Regions from separate parts of the Photorhabdus temperata genome, predicted to be linked through region 2. Evidence: predicted binding sites of a transcription regulator. Region 2 holds the regulator's gene; the other holds the start of a gene.
What was found. Region 2 encodes LexA, which represses DNA repair genes until DNA is damaged. Its sites were predicted from a motif close to TNCTGTATGTACATACAGNA; they were not measured.
Positions count from the first base shown of each region.

Region 1: the regulator LexA is predicted to act here: its motif matches at 4,701-4,720, upstream of sulA (SOS-induced cell division inhibitor SulA).

Region 1 is NZ_JAJAFX010000013.1:42,558-50,952, reverse strand. Features, by position in the region: gene helD (DNA helicase IV) at 1-1,571, opposite strand, end outside; gene yccS (YccS family putative transporter) at 1,691-3,829, shown strand; gene LGZ99_RS07075 (TfoX/Sxy family DNA transformation protein) at 3,890-4,492, opposite strand; gene sulA (SOS-induced cell division inhibitor SulA) at 4,740-5,264, shown strand; gene ompA (porin OmpA) at 5,819-6,922, shown strand; gene LGZ99_RS07060 (RNA-guided endonuclease InsQ/TnpB family protein) at 7,064-8,233, opposite strand.
Region 2 is NZ_JAJAFX010000019.1:70,772-79,166, reverse strand. Features, by position in the region: gene LGZ99_RS09455 (lactate oxidase) at 399-1,589, shown strand; gene LGZ99_RS09450 (DUF1266 domain-containing protein) at 1,758-2,900, opposite strand; gene zur (zinc uptake transcriptional repressor Zur) at 3,120-3,629, shown strand; gene lexA (transcriptional repressor LexA) at 3,765-4,370, opposite strand; gene LGZ99_RS09435 (diacylglycerol kinase) at 4,490-4,861, opposite strand; gene plsB (glycerol-3-phosphate 1-O-acyltransferase PlsB) at 4,991-7,447, shown strand; gene ubiA (4-hydroxybenzoate octaprenyltransferase) at 7,497-8,351, opposite strand; gene ubiC (chorismate lyase) at 8,388-8,395, opposite strand, start outside.

The sequences.
Region 1 (8,395 bases), on a different contig from region 2:
CTCAATTGATTCGGATTTTGCTGCACAAACGTGTTAGCTACCTCACCAATCCGATCATTAAACCGATAAGAGGTATCCAGTACACATTCAGAACCTTTGCCAAAATAATCAGCAAATGCAGTAGTCAACATTAACTCAGCACCATTGAAACGATAAATTGCCTGCCAGTCGTCCCCTACGGCAAACAAGCAACTTTGGCTGTTTTGCGCCCGCAATGCAGCGAGCAATTTAGCCCTTAATGGTGAAATATCCTGAAATTCATCAACCAAAATATGCTTCCACGGGCTGATAAACCGTCCTTTCTCCAAAATATTCACTGCCTGATGAATCAACCCTGAGTAATCAACAGCACCTTCTGTTTTCAATTCAGATTTCCACGCTTTTAGTAAAGGCCCCATCAAGCGAATGCATTTTTGAAACTGATCCAGATACTCTTCCTGAGCCTGCTCTGTCATCGCCTTCTGACTGCCACCGTGCATACGCATTAAACTCAGCCAGCGCTCAAGCCTGCCTGACAAACGGTTAGCAAGCTGTTCATCACGCCAAAACTCACCTTCCGGCACTTGCCATTTCAGTCCCTCGGTCAGCCATTCCCGCCACCCTTTAGCTTGTGCTTTTTTCTCACTACATTGCTGCTGCCAGTGTTTAATCAGAAAATCTCTTCTTTTTTGCTCGTCAGTTTCTAGTGTGCTGATTTTAGGCGCTTTATTACTTCCTTGTTGAATGATATACAGCGCCAATGCATGAAACGTTTTCGCTTTGATATCTTTCACACCAAGACGAATCTGAATCCGTTCGTTCATTTCATCGGCTGCCTGATTACCAAACGCTAACAGTAATATCTGTTCAGAAATCGCCTGTTGACGAAGCAATAGCCACCCCGCTCTCGCCACCAGCACGGATGTTTTTCCACTACCCGCACCAGCAAGAACCAGCACTGAACTTTCACCATTAACAACCGCCAGGCTCTGAAAAAGATTTAAAGGAGATGTTTCTACCCGCTGAAAAAAGTCACGGTGTTGTTCCAACATACGTTCTGTCCATTGCAGATTTATCTTTTCAACAGACTTTTCACCATTCTCAAGCCAGCGCAAACAAATTCGATACCCGTCCCGGCAATTATCAAATTGCTCCAGACGCGGTAATGGCAACGGTAAAGCCTGAAATGCTGCCTGAATCCGCTGCTGTAACTGAAATAAATCCGCTTTTTTAAACCAGTGATCCCGCTGCTCAATTTTATTGATTTCATTAACCTGAGCCGCCAGTACATCAGCACTGACATCACTCATTTCCTGGCTCCATTTCTGCCATTCATCAAGCAGATAATGGTAAAAACGCTGGGTTTGCTGCCATTCAGTGCCATGAAGGCGAATAGCTTGTCCACCGGGCAGTTCAAACTCCAGCTCACCCCAGACAATGCCCCGTTTGCACTGAATATCAATTAGCTGGTTAAATGGAATAAGGTATTGATGCTTCTCACCACTGACTTCGATACCCGCATTCAGCAGACGCACCCGGTTATAAGGATGTTGAGCAAGGCGTTGGCCAATTCGTGTTGCTTTAAGTTCCATTATCGTAGCGCCATACCTGAAAAATAGTTGAACTATGTCTTATAAGGGTTTTTTATCACTAATAAACCTTTTATCATAATGGTTATTTATGACCGTTATCATTGCCTCAGAGGTATTTTGTGCTAACTGTTTCCCCCGGTCCGCGCCGTTTTCTTTATAACAGTCATCTTCTCTATTATGTCCGCATCCTGATCGCCCTGGCTGGAACAACGTTAGTGCCTTGGTTTCTGGATAAAGAACCTAAAATAACCATACCATTAACCTTGGGCGTTGTTGCCGCAGCACTGGCTGATCTTGATGATCGTCTGATTGGCCGTTTACGCAATCTGGTGATCACGCTGATTTCTTTCTTTGTCGCTTCGGCCTCTATTGAATTACTGTTCCCTTATCCCTGGCTTTTTACCATCGGGCTCGCATTATCCACCTGTAGCTTTATCTTACTGGGCGCCCTTGGGCAGCACTATGCAACTATTGCGTTTGGCGCGTTGCTGATTGCGATTTATACCATGCTGGGCGCGTCTATTTTCCCACTATGGTATCAGCAACCGCTATTACTACTGACAGGGGCAATCTGGTATAACCTGCTCACACTCACCGGCCATTTACTGTTCCCTATCCGCCCGTTACAGGACAATCTAGCGCGTTGTTATCAGCAACTTTCAGCTTATCTTGATGCCAAAGCTAACTTGTTTGATCCTGATATAGAAGAAGGATACCAGCAATCTGTCGTTAATGTGGCAATGGCAAACGGTGATTTAGTGAACACACTGAATCAAGCCAAAGCCTCCTTGCTAACCCGTCTGAAAGGCGATCGCGGCCAGCGTGGAACCCGCCAAACTCTGCATTATTACTTTATCGCACAAGATATTCATGAACGGGCAAGTTCATCTCATGTGCAATACCAAAACCTGCGGAGTATTTTCCGCTATAGCGATGTTCTGTTCCGGTTTCAACGTCTTCTCGCCATGCAAGCCCGTGCTTGTGAACAAGTTGCTCAGTCAATAATTTGGCACAAGCAATATCAACACAATCCGCGCATTGAACGTGCATTTAACTATTTGGAAAGTTCCCTGCAACAACTCAATGAACAACAGAAACATAATCTCAAAATTACTGCATTATATAACCTGCTGAAAAACCTGCGGGCGATTGATGCGCAATTATCAGGCATCAGTTCTGGGCAGTCCAATCTTTCCAAAGAAAGAAAAGATGAGACCCAACTATCTAATGAACATTTAACTGGCTGGCGCGATATCCGCCTAAGGATCAGTCGTCATCTGGCGCCACAATCAGCTTTATTCCGCCATGCGATCCGTATGTCTGTTCTGTTGTGCAGTGGCTACGCCATGATCCAATTGCTGGATCTACAACGCGGGTACTGGATTTTACTCACCAGTCTGTTCGTTTGCCAACCCAACTACAGCGCTACCCGCCGCCGTTTGGCACTGAGAATAATAGGCACCGTTGCCGGAGTATTAATCGGCTTGCCAATCCTCTACTTTGTGCCATCTATTGAGGGGCAATTGGTACTGATTGTTATCTCTGGGGTATTGTTTTTCGCTTTCCGTAATATTCAGTATGCACACGCGACCCTGTTTATCACACTATTGGTATTACTATGCTTCAATTTGCTGGGTGAAGGCTTTGAAGTCGCATTACCAAGGATTGTTGACACATTAATTGGCTGTGGTATCGCCTGGTTAGCAGTAAATTTCATTTGGCCAGACTGGAAATTTCGCCAGTTACCACAAGTGATAAGCCGGACGATGGACACCAATTGCCGCTACCTCGATGCCATTTTAGTTCAATATTATCAGGGAAAAGATAATGGCCTGAACTACCGAGTTGCCCGCCGTGATGCTCACAATAGTGACGCAGAGCTGGCATCAGTTATTTCAAACATGTCTGCCGAGCCGAAAAGTTATCAAACTTCCCAAGAAGAAGCATTCCGGCTACTGTGCCTGAATCACACCATGCTGAGTTACATCTCCGCGCTGGGGGCACACCGGGATAAATTGGATAACAAAGTTATTCTGGATATTCTTAATGATGCGATTTGTTATGTCGATGCAATATTAAAACCGGCATTAATAGATGATGATAGAATTGAGCAAATATCTGTCAATATAGCGAAAAGAATTGAGCAAACCCCAGCAAAAAGAGACAGTAAAGAACAGCTGGTATTGCAACAAACAGGTTTATTAATAGGATTGTTGCCTGAAATTGTCATTCTTATTAAACAAATTAATCAATTATAGCCAGATTGATATACTGGGGCAGTTGACTGCCCCTTTTATTTAGCTATTCACGATAAAGATCTAACAAGCCAGCTCCTTATGCCAGCGTAATAAGTCATTACGAATCTGTACCGGTAAAACGGCTGAATGGCATCCTTCAATTGCACCAGCCAAAGCAAGTAATAAACTAACATTAGATTTTCTTTTATATTGATGCAGTTTTAAATAACTGGCTTTCGCACCTAACAGCCGTAAATCTTCAACTTTACATATTCCTACCTTCCATAACTGGCGTTCAAGAGACATTCCAAGATTAGGCAAATCTTTCAAACGTGTCGGCATCTTCTTTTTACCCGTCATTTCAATTAGTGAGTAGTGATAAGCTAAATATGCATATTGAGATAGTAACTCTTGATCTTGCCAAAGAGATTCAACAACCTGGTAATAACGCAAAGTTACCGGCACTCCCTTTTTCGAGTAAATATAATTTTTCATCCCTCTGGCTTTAAATAGTACTTCAGCATGGCCATTTCCCCGTAAATATAGTTCCCCATCAGCAATAATCGCAAACATAATCCCGTCAGCCAGCAGGCTGTAACCGCCGAACTGTGGCTTCCTTGTCAATCTTCCAAATGAAAAAAAACCATTTTTGAGTTGAGTAAAACGCACCTCAGACAACAACATACAGATCACTCCATGAGTTTTGTGCAAATAAATCTTTTGTCCATAGATTTGTCCCAGCTATTAGAAAAATAAATAACAGGAACAAACAATTGAAAACATACGCAATTCAATTTTCCCTGCCAATGGTTAAATGAGTTTCAAGCCATTTATCGTAAATATTTGCGAAGCTCTTTGAAAAAATAGACTTGATCTTAGCCTGACATGAAGATACTGTATATTAATACAGTTACTTGTGGCGGGGTTCATTATGGGCATTCAATCATCTTGGGTTTACCTTCCTAAACATCAGTTAACAGAAAAGCGACTATCACTCTCTTCACCTGCGCAAGATAATTCAGCCGGACGTGGTGGTATAGTGAGTGAATTGATTTATAGTGATAACCAAGCTGTCATTAATCATATATTGCTACCTTTGTTACGCCAGTCAGGAAATGAAGCCCGCTGGTTGCTATGGGTTAGCCCTCATAAAAAACTGAGCCGCCAATGGCTAATTCGCTCCGGATTACCTTTAGATAAGATTGTGCAATTAAATCGCATCAACTCCATTACAACGGTAGACGCAATGGAAAGAGCGTTAGCAAGTGGTAATTACAGCGTGGTACTTGGCTGGCTGCCAACGTTATTAGCAAGAGATACGGTAAGATTACAGTCTGCGGCACAAAAAGGTAATGCATTGGCCTTTATTATGCGCCCACAAGATGTAAATAAAGGAGCCAATGGCACTGAATTGCAATCAAATTTACTAAAAATTCATTCCATTTACTATCATTGACCAAAATTAGGAATTATCTCGATATTCATGACACAAAATAACCAATTTAGGCTCAAAATCACTAATCACAACTAAAATCAATTAATTAAGATGGGATTAGTTGTAAAGAATAGTAAAGTTTTTTTTAAAATCATACATTATCTTTTAAATTTTTTGCTCTATTAATCAAGGGCCACTTGTAACTTTTTAACTTCGTTGTAGACTTTACACCACTAAAGGTTACTGCCCTTGGTTCCTTATGTATTGTTTGGTCCATTTGATTTGATGAAAGTGCAGTATTCCTAACTGAGTTTTTTAATCAATAATGGCTAATAGCCTATCTCAGTAGATATAATTTAGTGCAGGCCATTCTTATGGATAAATAGTGAACACAGATAGCGTACAAAATTCAAAACGTACATGCAGTAACAGTACATGAAGAATTTGGGCCCTGCTCAGTGATCGCTATTATTACTAAAGAATGGCAAATGAAATAACCTAATGGGATAGGCAGTAAGTAAAAAGGCTCCCGAAGCCAATTGCCTATTGGATGATGATAATAACGAGGCGTTAAAATGAAAAAGACAGCTATCGCGGTAGCAGTGGCAGTGGCCGCTTTCACAACTGCAGCGCAAGCAGCTCCAAAAGACAACACTTGGTATACCGGTGGTAAATTGGGTTGGTCCCAATACCATGACGTAAACTTCTACGGCAACGGTTATACCAATGAAATCGGTAATGGTCCTACTCACAAAAACCAACTGGGTGCTGGTGCCTTCTTAGGCTACCAAGCCAACCCGTATCTTGGTTTTGAAATAGGTTATGACTGGTTAGGCCGTATGCCTTACAAAGGTAACGTAAACACCGGTGCCTTCAAAGCTCATGGTTTCCAACTGGCGACTAAATTGAGTTATCCAATTATGGATGATCTGGACATCTATACTCGTCTGGGTGGTATGGTTTGGCGTGCAGATTCCAAAGCAAATTACGGCGCCACCAACACTCATCTGAAAAATCATGATACAGGCGTTTCCCCACTGGCCGCTATTGGTGTTGAGTATGCTCTGACTAAAGATTGGGCTACCCGTCTGGATTACCAATGGGTTAACAATATCGGTGACGCAGGCACAGTAGGCGCACGTCCTGATAACGGCCTGTTGAGCGTAGGTGTTTCTTATCGCTTCGGTCAAGATGAAGCAGCCGCTCCCGTTGTTGCCCCAGCTCCGGTTGTCGCTCCAACGCCAACTCCAGCGCCAGTTGTTGAGAACAAACGTTTTACTCTGCGTTCTGACGTTCTGTTCGCTTTCGCCAGCGCTGAGCTGAAAGCAGAAGGCAAGCATACTCTGGATCAACTGTATGCTGAATTGGCAAACATTGACCCAACTCAGGGTAAAGTGTTGGTTCTGGGCTACACTGACCGTATCGGTAAAAACGAACACAACCAGCCATTGTCTCAAAAACGCGCTCAAAGCGTAGTTGACTATCTGGTAGCTAAAGGCATCCCTGCCGGTAGCATCAGCGCAGAAGGCCGTGGTAAAACAAATCCAGTAACCGGTTCTACTTGCGACAAAATCAAAAAGCCGAACCTAATCAACTGTCTGGCTCCAGATCGTCGTGTAGAGATCGAAATCCAAGGCATTAAAGAAGTTGTTACTCAAGCGCAAAAAGCTGCTCATTAATCGCCTTTATTGATTACATTAGTCATTAAAAGCGCAGAAAGCCCCATTTTCAGATGGGGTTTTCTTTTAGCTGTTTATTAAAATCTTATTTCAACTCAGTGACTGCTCCCCGCCGTAAAAAACGGCGAGGCTTCCCACTTCTCAGGCCGCAACCGTCTTTATGACGGATTTACACTGGCCTCCGTGGGCAGAAACGACGAGTCCCGCCGCCTGTAATGCTGTTATGCCCTTGCGCTGGATGTTGAGCGCCGCATTGATATCGCGATCATGTTCGACTCGACAGAAAGGGCATTGCCAGAGCCGCTTATCCAGCGGCATTTCCGGCATTTTGTGACCGCAGCAATAACAAGTTTTCGAACTCGCGAACCACTGATCCAGTTTGACCAGATGGACGCCCGCCGCTGCGGCTTTGTATTCCAGTTTCTTGATGAAGCCATGCCAGCCCGCATCCCCGATAGCGCGGGCAAGGTGGTGATTCTTCATCATGTTGGCCGATTTCAGCGTCTCAACAATTATCGCTTGGTTTTCGTCAACCATTGTCCGAGAGAGTTTGTGTTGAAAATCGGCGCGGGCATTGGCTACCCGCTCATGGACTGCCGCCAAACGTAATCGGGCCTTCCCGCGGTTAGCACTGCCCTTTTGTTTGCGGGACAGCGATTTCTGCTTTCGACGCAGGTTACGGGTGGCGTTGATTAGGTGACGCGGGTTATTGACCTTCTCCCCGTTCGACTCGATAAGATAGTGGGACAAACCCATATCGCAACCGGTCACGCGGGTGATAACGCCCGGCTTTTCCCGCGCCTCTTTTCCATCGTCACACAGGATAGCGGCGAAATATTTTCCCGTGGCGGTTCGGGACAGCGTAATGCTCTTCACTTCCCCTTCAATTTCTCGGTGTATACACGCCTTTATCGGTGACAATTTCGGGAGCTTCACCGCACCCTCCAGCACTTTCACCCCAACACAGTGATAGCTGGATTGCTTGCCCTGTTTGCGTTTGAACGTGGGAAATTGGGCGCACAACTTCGGATTGAAGAAATTATCAAACGCAGTATGCAGATTGAGCACCGCCTGCTGTAACGCGATAGCATCATATGCCTTGAGCCAGGCGTACTTGCGGGATTTCTTCGCGACCGCCAGGAGCGGTTTGAGGTCTTTGCGCGGATTTAAACTCACGCCGTGACGTTTGTAAGCCTGCTTTTTAATGTGCAGCGCCTTGTTGTACGCAAAACGGACCGCACCGAACTGGCCATTAAGATACTCGGCCTGTTCGGGTGTGGGGTAGAGGCGGACTTTGGTCGCTCTTAACATATTCAGCGCTCATTGATAAAGTGCATTCATTTTAGCCTGTTTTACCGGCAGATATCCATTCAGTCAGGATACGTCGCAGTAGCCCGCCTTAAAGCCCTTTGGACTTTTCGCCTTATATCCCCGCCCGCACTGGGCAAGGGTTTACGGCGGTTTTTGCTAAAA
Region 2 (8,395 bases):
TCTCCTTAAGGAAAAAATAATCTTTTCATTAAATAAGATTTTGAGTTAATTGATATTAAAATAAAACATCTGTCCTATCATCGAATATCATTTTGATATTGCATTTCAATAATAGTCTTTTTCTGATAAAGAACGATGAAAATTTTTTATAACTTGTAGCGATTAACTATTTTCTTATAGTTAATTGAGGTAATAGGTCAACACCTGAAACAAAATTTTGAATTTTTAGATGAACCTCTCACAACAAAAAATCACCGGATCCAACAAGCTTTGTAAGCTCATAAAAACATGCTTAAGTATTTATTAGCTTGAATTATCCAGAATTTGTCTATCCTTATATATGTGGACAAAATTTATTGTCAATATTTATAAGCCTACTTTAAGTAAGGGAGAATTGTATGCCATCAAGAAGAGACGTCATGGTTGGAGGATTAAGTCTTGCTGCTGCCGGTATCCTATCTACGGTATCTTCAGCTAATGCTGCAACTGCTAACATAAAACTGCAAGGAGCTTATAAAACAGGTAGCGTAGAAAAAGCCCTTGATATTATTAATCTTTATGATTTGGAAGATGAAGCACGTAAACTGATTCCTGCCCCTCAATTTGGCTATATTAGCGGCGGTTCAGGTGATGAATGGACGCTACGTGAAAATACCAGAGCCTTCGACGATTACCAAATTATTCCCCGCTATCTCGCGGGGATAAAAGAACCTGACACAACAACCGAATTACTCGGCAGTAAAGTGGATATACCTATTTTCATTCCACCGATGGCGGCACACGGATTGGCTCATATCTCGGCTGAATTGGGAACAGCAAGAGGTGCTGCCGCTGCCGGTGCCCTGTTTACCGCACAAACTCTGTCTAATTCATCTCTCGAAGAGATAGCAAAAGTGAGTAACGGCCCCAAATGGTTCCAAATTTATTTTACCAAAGATATGGGTATGAACCGTGAACTAATACGCCGGGCTAAAGCTATGGGTGCAACCGCCATCGTATTTACGGTTGATTTAGAGTGGAGTGGTAATAGGGAAACCGATAGACGCAATAAATTTACCTACCCACGCTCACTTCCATTTCCTAATATTCCTGGCGCTACCGCCGGTGCGCCATTATCAGAAATTACAGCGCTATTTAAACGGGATCTTGATTTTAAGGATCTGGAGTTTCTCGCCAAAGAATCAGGTCTTCCAATCATCGTAAAAGGTATCCAATCTGCCGAAAATGCCAAAGAATGTGTTGACCACGGAGCGGCAGCTATTCAAGTTTCTAACCACGGTGGCCGGCAATTAGATACTGTTCCGGCAGCAATCAAGTCATTACCAGGCATTATTGAAGCCGTTGGGCATTACATTCCGGTCTATTTAGATGGCGGTATCCGTCGCGGTATTCATGTGTTTAAAGCGCTCGCATTAGGTGCCAAAGCTGTCGCTATCGGCAGACCAATTTTATATGGGCTGGCATTGGGCGGAGCACCAGGCGTAACTTCCGTTTTAAACCTGCTTAAGGATGAGCTGAAACTTTGTATGAAACTGGCGGGATGCGCAGCTATTAAAGATATTGAGAGAAAGTTTATCAGTTTAATTTAACTCATTAACTGATAACGTAAATATCAGCCCCATTTCATTTAAAATAGGTGATTTCAAGAAATGGGGTAAATTCTGTTAACCACAGTGGTTTTTATAATTTAACCGGCAAAATAGAATTCTCACCTTCCCCCTGAAGTATTCTTCAAGGGGAAATGTTTAATATAAATATTAATGAAGTATACGAGACACTGACGGCTCCGTGAGATCAATTTCATACCTTTGTTGTTCTTCCATTCTACTGCGTAAAACATCTTCTACTAATGCAGAAAAACCTGTCATCATTTGACGTTCCATAATAACGCCTTTTGGCTCAGGCCACGGCAGACTGGCAATTGGCCAATCACAATATAATTTATAATAATTAAACTGATCCAGCCGCTCTTTAGTCCTGTCAAAATCATTACTCCAGTAGGCATTACCCAACCGGAAGTTTGTATAAAACTCATCAAAGCTGCCAAAGATTTCATAAATATAATCAGCGGTTTTCAGCATATTTTTCCATGCCACTTCTTCACTGATATAACCAGCACAAAAACAGTTACGGCTTAAAACAATTGCAAGCCATAAATCAAATCCCCACACCAATGCAGGTGGGCGTCCATTAATAGTTTGAGAACATTTACGAATATAGTCAGGTGTTACTTCAACTAATTTGGCAAGAACTTTAAACATTTTACCATCACTAAGAGCAGCATCAACAGCAAAATGTTTTGAATGCACCCCACCCCACAAACCAGTTAACATTTTCATATAACCTTCTTCATCAATAATTCCCCAGTCACTGTATAGTTGGGATTGATGTTCCTGAGTAGATGATAATGGGAGCAGGCAGTAACGATAGTTATCATGAGCAACCCGTGACTGCAAAGGATAATGCTCCAGAGTTTCACTCCAAAAGCCTTGCCAATAGTCACTCACAATATTTAACCGCAATACCTGGCGCTTTTCTTCCGGTAAAAAAGATAAACCTGCTTGTTGATAATAACGCCGTTGTTCCCATTCAGGACGTTTAATAATACGATAAATAATAACTGAAAGTAACATTACTGAAAATAATGCTACACTGACTACTTGTGCCAGAAGTAAATAGTCTGTAGCAGGAACGGATACATTATCTATTATAAATAATACAATTGCCACAGATAATATAATTCCCATACAGACTGCAATTACAAATAAAATATTAATCAATGCGTATAATGAGCTCAGAAAAGGTAACTTTCTTTTTTCACAGATAATATTCTTTATTACCTGATAGCCTTTAGCAGGAAACTGCCTATAATGAGGCTGATTTTGTAAAAGTTCTTTCATCACAAATGATTCCTTTCCGAAAATTATCTACCATATATGATAATTCTTATCTGTATTATCACAAACCTCGAGAAAACATTATTTTTGCTGCTAAGTATCAATTTAACCAAATTAACTCTATCAGGGGACAAGCACAATGAACTTTTCTGGAGAATATTTTCTATCGCAGAAACATGATAACATCCTAATATTGTTATCATGCTGGCTGTAAGGGGCGCAATGAAACTGATTAACCAAAAAAAGTTACTGGAACAAGCCGAAGCTATTTGCCTGGCACGGGGAGTTCGCTTTACTCCGCAGCGGTTTGAAGTTTTGCGTCTGATTTCAGAGCAACCCGGCGCAATCAGTGCTTATGATTTACTGGATTTATTGCGGGAAGCAGAACCACAGGCTAAACCACCAACCATATACCGGGCACTGGAATTTCTGCTGGAACAGGGATTTATTCATAAAATAGAATCCACCAACAGTTATGTGCTATGCCACCATATCGAACAACCAAGCCACACCTCAGCAATGTTTATTTGCGACCGCTGTGGTTCTGTTACAGAACGGGATGGTGGAGCCGTTGAATCCGCTATTCAACAGTTAGCAAAAACTGCCGGATTCAGTTTACGCCATACCGTCATTGAAGCGCATGGTTTATGTTCCTCTTGTGCAGAGATTGAATCCTGTACTGAGCGGGATGAATGTCAGCACGACCACAGTATTGAGGTAAAAAAGAAATAGAGAACCTGTAAATAGCGGCAGGCAACCGCAGAATCACGTTCAAGATAATCATATTGATAAACCAATAACATGATTCTGCCGGAATATTGCAACTCTTTGACAATCACCAAAAAACAACGATTCGATATTTTACTATCAAAACCCATCACCGTTCCGAATCACCCCGACGGCTAATCCTTCTATTGTCAGGCTCCGTTCACGCAGATCCACCACGATTGGCTTAAACTCAGGGTTTTCTGCCAACAATTCAACTTTATTTCCAGTCTGTTTAAAACGTTTTACAGTTACTTCATCTTCAATACGGGCAACAATAACCTGCCCATTACGAACATCCTGTGTTTTATGCACAGCCAACAGATCACCATCCATAATACCAATATTTTTCATGGACATACCATTGACTCTCAACAGGAAATCCGCACTTGGCTTAAACAGTGCAGGATCAATCCGATAATGACTTTCAATGTGCTCCTGTGCCAACAGTGGCTCACCTGCGGCCACACGACCAATCAACGGTAAACCAGATTCTTCTAGCAGCAAACGGATACCCCTGGATGCCCCGGCAACAATCTCTATCACCCCTTTGCGAGCCAATGCTTTTAAATGCTCTTCAGCCGCATTAGGTGAACGGAAACCAAGACGTGATGCAATTTCAGCACGCGTTGGTGGCATACCCGTTTGCGAAATGTGGTCACGCACCAAGTCATAAACCTGCTGCTGCCTTACGGTAAGTGCTTTCATTTCGCCCCCTGTGTGTTTATACAGTCAAACTGTGAGTATATACAGGTAAATAGCGATTGGGAACCTGCCAAGGCAGAAAATCAGCCCAATATAGTATAATGACTCATTATTAAACTAAATCAGGTCACAAAATAGCGCCAGAGAATGGTACTCCAGACAATTAACGACAGCATCATCGTCAGAAAGACCGCCGCCGATCCCATATCTTTTGCCCGACCGGACAGTTCATGGAATTCACTGCTAATACGATCAACGACAGCTTCAATAGCACTGTTCAGGATCTCCACAATCACCACCAGCATCACTGAACCAATCAGCAAAATGCGTTCAATTGCGCTGATATCCAGATAAAATGCAACAATTACCGCCAATATAGATATGATTATTTCCTGCCGGAAAGCCGCTTCATTTTGCCACGCAGCCCTGAGACCTTTCATCGAATATACGGTTGCTTTGATGATACGGGTCAGTCCCTTGGATTGATTTGCCATAAGTTATTCACACCAAATATGGGGTTATTTATCACTTTTAACTTTTATTATCGTCTTAACATAACAGATCTCAACACCTGTTTCTGATATGCTTGCGACATATTGCTAACAGGAGGCTTCAAGTTATTTATGTCAGGTTGGCGTAAAATATATTATAAATTATTGAATTTACCACTAAAAATACTGGTAAAGAGCAAACTTATCCCTACAGATCCCATTACCGAATTACGGCTCGATACGACACGCCCTATTCTGTACGTATTGCCGTATCACTCCAAAGCAGACTTACTGACATTACGTCAGCAATGTCTTGAGCAGGATCTGCCGGACCCTTTAAACTCACTGGAGGTAGGTGATACAGAGCTTCCGGGCTATGTATTTATCGATAATGGCCCACGCGTATTCCGCTATTGCGCACCAAAGCAGGAATCCGTAAAAATTTTCCATGCTTATCTGGATCTGCATCGTAATAATCCAAACCTGGATATTCAAATGCTGCCAGTTTCTGTCATGTTTGGTCGTTCACCCGGACGTGAAGGACACAGCACCCCACATCTACAGCTACTTAATGGTATCCAAAAATTCTTCGCCATTCTCTGGCTGGGTCGGGACAGTTTTGTGCGTTTTTCAAACACAGTATCTTTGCGTTATATGGCAACTGAACATGGCACGGACAAGACCATTGCTCACAAGCTGGCTCGCGTGGCGCGAATGCACTATTCACGCCAACGTCTGGCGGCGGTGGGGCCGCGTCTGCCTGTTCGTCAGGAGCTGTTTAATAAGCTACTGGCTTCAAAAGCAATAGAAAAGGCCGTTATTGATGCGGCCCGCAGTAAGAAAATCTCCCATGAGAAAGCGCAACAGAATGCCGTTAACATGATGGAAGAGATTGCCGCGAATTTTTCTTATGAAGCGGTACGGTTGTCAGATCGTGTACTTGGTTGGACCTGGAACCGTCTGTACCAAGGGATCAATGTTCACAATGCTGAACGCATCCGTCGTCTGGCGCAAGATGGTCACGAGCTGGTTTATGCGCCCTGCCACCGTAGTCATATGGATTATCTGCTGCTCTCCTATGTGCTTTACCATCAGGGTTTGGTGCCGCCCCATATCGCCGCGGGGATCAACCTGAATTTCTGGCCGGCAGGGCCGATATTCCGCCGCCTTGGTGCATTTTTCATCCGCCGCACTTTTAAAGGTAATAAACTCTACTCCACGATATTTCGTGAATATCTGGGGGAGTTATTTGCACGCGGTTATTCTGTTGAATACTTTATGGAAGGTGGTCGTTCCCGGACAGGTCGTTTGCTCGATCCCAAAACGGGCACCCTGACCATGACGTTACAAGCAATGTTGAGAGGTGAATCACGCCCAATCACTATCGTGCCAATTTATATCGGTTACGAACATGTGATGGAAGTTGCCACCTATGCCAAAGAGCTGCGGGGAGCAACCAAAGAGAAAGAGAGCTTTTTCCAGATGATACGCGGTTTGCGTAAGCTTCGTAATCTGGGGCAAGGCTATGTAAACTTTGGTGAACCTATCCCGTTGATCCAGTATCTCAATCACCATGTTCCTGACTGGCGTGATTCTATTGACCCAATAGAGTTTCACCGTCCCGAATGGGTTACCCCGACAGTCAGTAAGCTGGCCGGGAAAATTATGGTGAACATCAACAATGCCGCGGCTGCTAACGCAATCAACCTGTGTTCAACTGCCCTGCTGTCATCACGTCAGCGAGCACTTACTCGTGAGCAACTGCTTGAGCAATTGGACTGTTATATACAGCTCATGCGCAACGCGCCTTATACAACCGATGTTACTGTGCCAAAGAAAACCGCAGAAGAGTTGTTAGAACATGCTCTGCAAATGGATAAGTTTGAGGTAGACAAAGACAGTATGGGCGACATCATTATCCTGCCGCGTGAGCGTGCAGTTCTGATGACCTACTACCGCAACAATATCCAGCACTTATTGGTACTGCCATCATTGATTGCTTGCATCGTTATTGATCATCGCCGTATCAGCCGTGAAGCGTTACTAAGTCAGGTAGAAATCATTTATCCCCTGCTCAAAGCAGAACTGTTTATACGTTACAGCAAAGCAGATCTGCGGGAAGTGGTTAATATCCTGGTTAATGAGCTTACCCGCCAGAGCCTTATCTGCAACAAAGAGCAGGGTATGCTGGTGTTGAATCCAGCGCGTATTCGCCCATTGCAATTGCTGGCTGCCGGTGTCCGCGAAACACTGCAACGTTATGCCATCACCCTCTCTTTACTGAATGCCAACCCGGAAATCAGCCGGGGTGCGCTGGAAAAAGAGAGCCGAATATTGGCACAGCGTCTGTCGGTATTGCATGGCATTAACGCACCTGAATTCTTCGATAAGGCGGTATTCACCACATCAGTAAATACACTGCGTGAAGAAGGGTATATCAGTGATAGTGGTGATGTGATTACCGCAAATACTCAGGAGCTGTATCAGGTGTTGAGTGAGCTGATGTCACCTGAAATCCGTCTGACTATTGAGAGTGTCAGTTTGCCGGCTGAACACAACGATGCAGAAGAGACAATTAAAGAAGTGTAATTTTTAACATCCGGGTGATAATGGGTTTTCCCCATTATCACCCGATATATCAAACGTAACTGAAGAAGATACCCAAAAATAACACCACACCAACATAGTTATTATTGAGGAATGCCTGGAAACAAAGTTCTCTTTCCCGACCTGCAATCAGTTTCTGCTGATAAATAAATAAGGCACCGGCGAGCAACAATGACCAATAGTAGATGCCGCCCAGATTCATCATATAACCCACCAACAGCAAAACCAGTAACATAGCAAGTTGTAGTAAACTAATAATCAGTTTATCGAAACGACCAAACAGGATAGCAGTAGATTTAACACCAATTTTCAGATCATCGTTACGATCGACCATGGCATACTGCGTATCATAAATAACCGACCACAAGATATTAACCAGAAATAACAGCCAGCATTCTAATGGTAAGGACTCACTAACCGCAGCGAATCCCATTGGGATAGACCAGCCATAAGCTGCTCCCAATACAAACTGAGGAAGATGACTGAACCGTTTAACAAAGGGATAAAACCAAGCCAGCGCCAACCCAGCGACTGACAACCAGATAGCCATCTTATTCAGCGCCAGAACCAACCCGAAAGAAATCAGCACCAGTACAACAAACAGGATCTTACTCTCTTTCTCACTGATAGCACCACTGGGCAGGGGACGTGCTTTTGTACGTTCGACATAACCATCAAATTTTCTGTCAGCAAAATCATTAATGACACATCCTGCTGCACGCATCAGAAACACACCGGCAGTAAAGACCAACAATATATGCATATCCGGAATACCTTTCCCGGCAATCCATAAAGCCCAAAATGTTGGCCATAACAACAATAACGAACCTATGGGTCTGTCAATACGCACTAAACGGCAATAGGCCTGCCATTTACTTTGCGTCATACTTCCCGCCACTTCTGTTTCCCCCTTGTTTGAATTTTATTTTT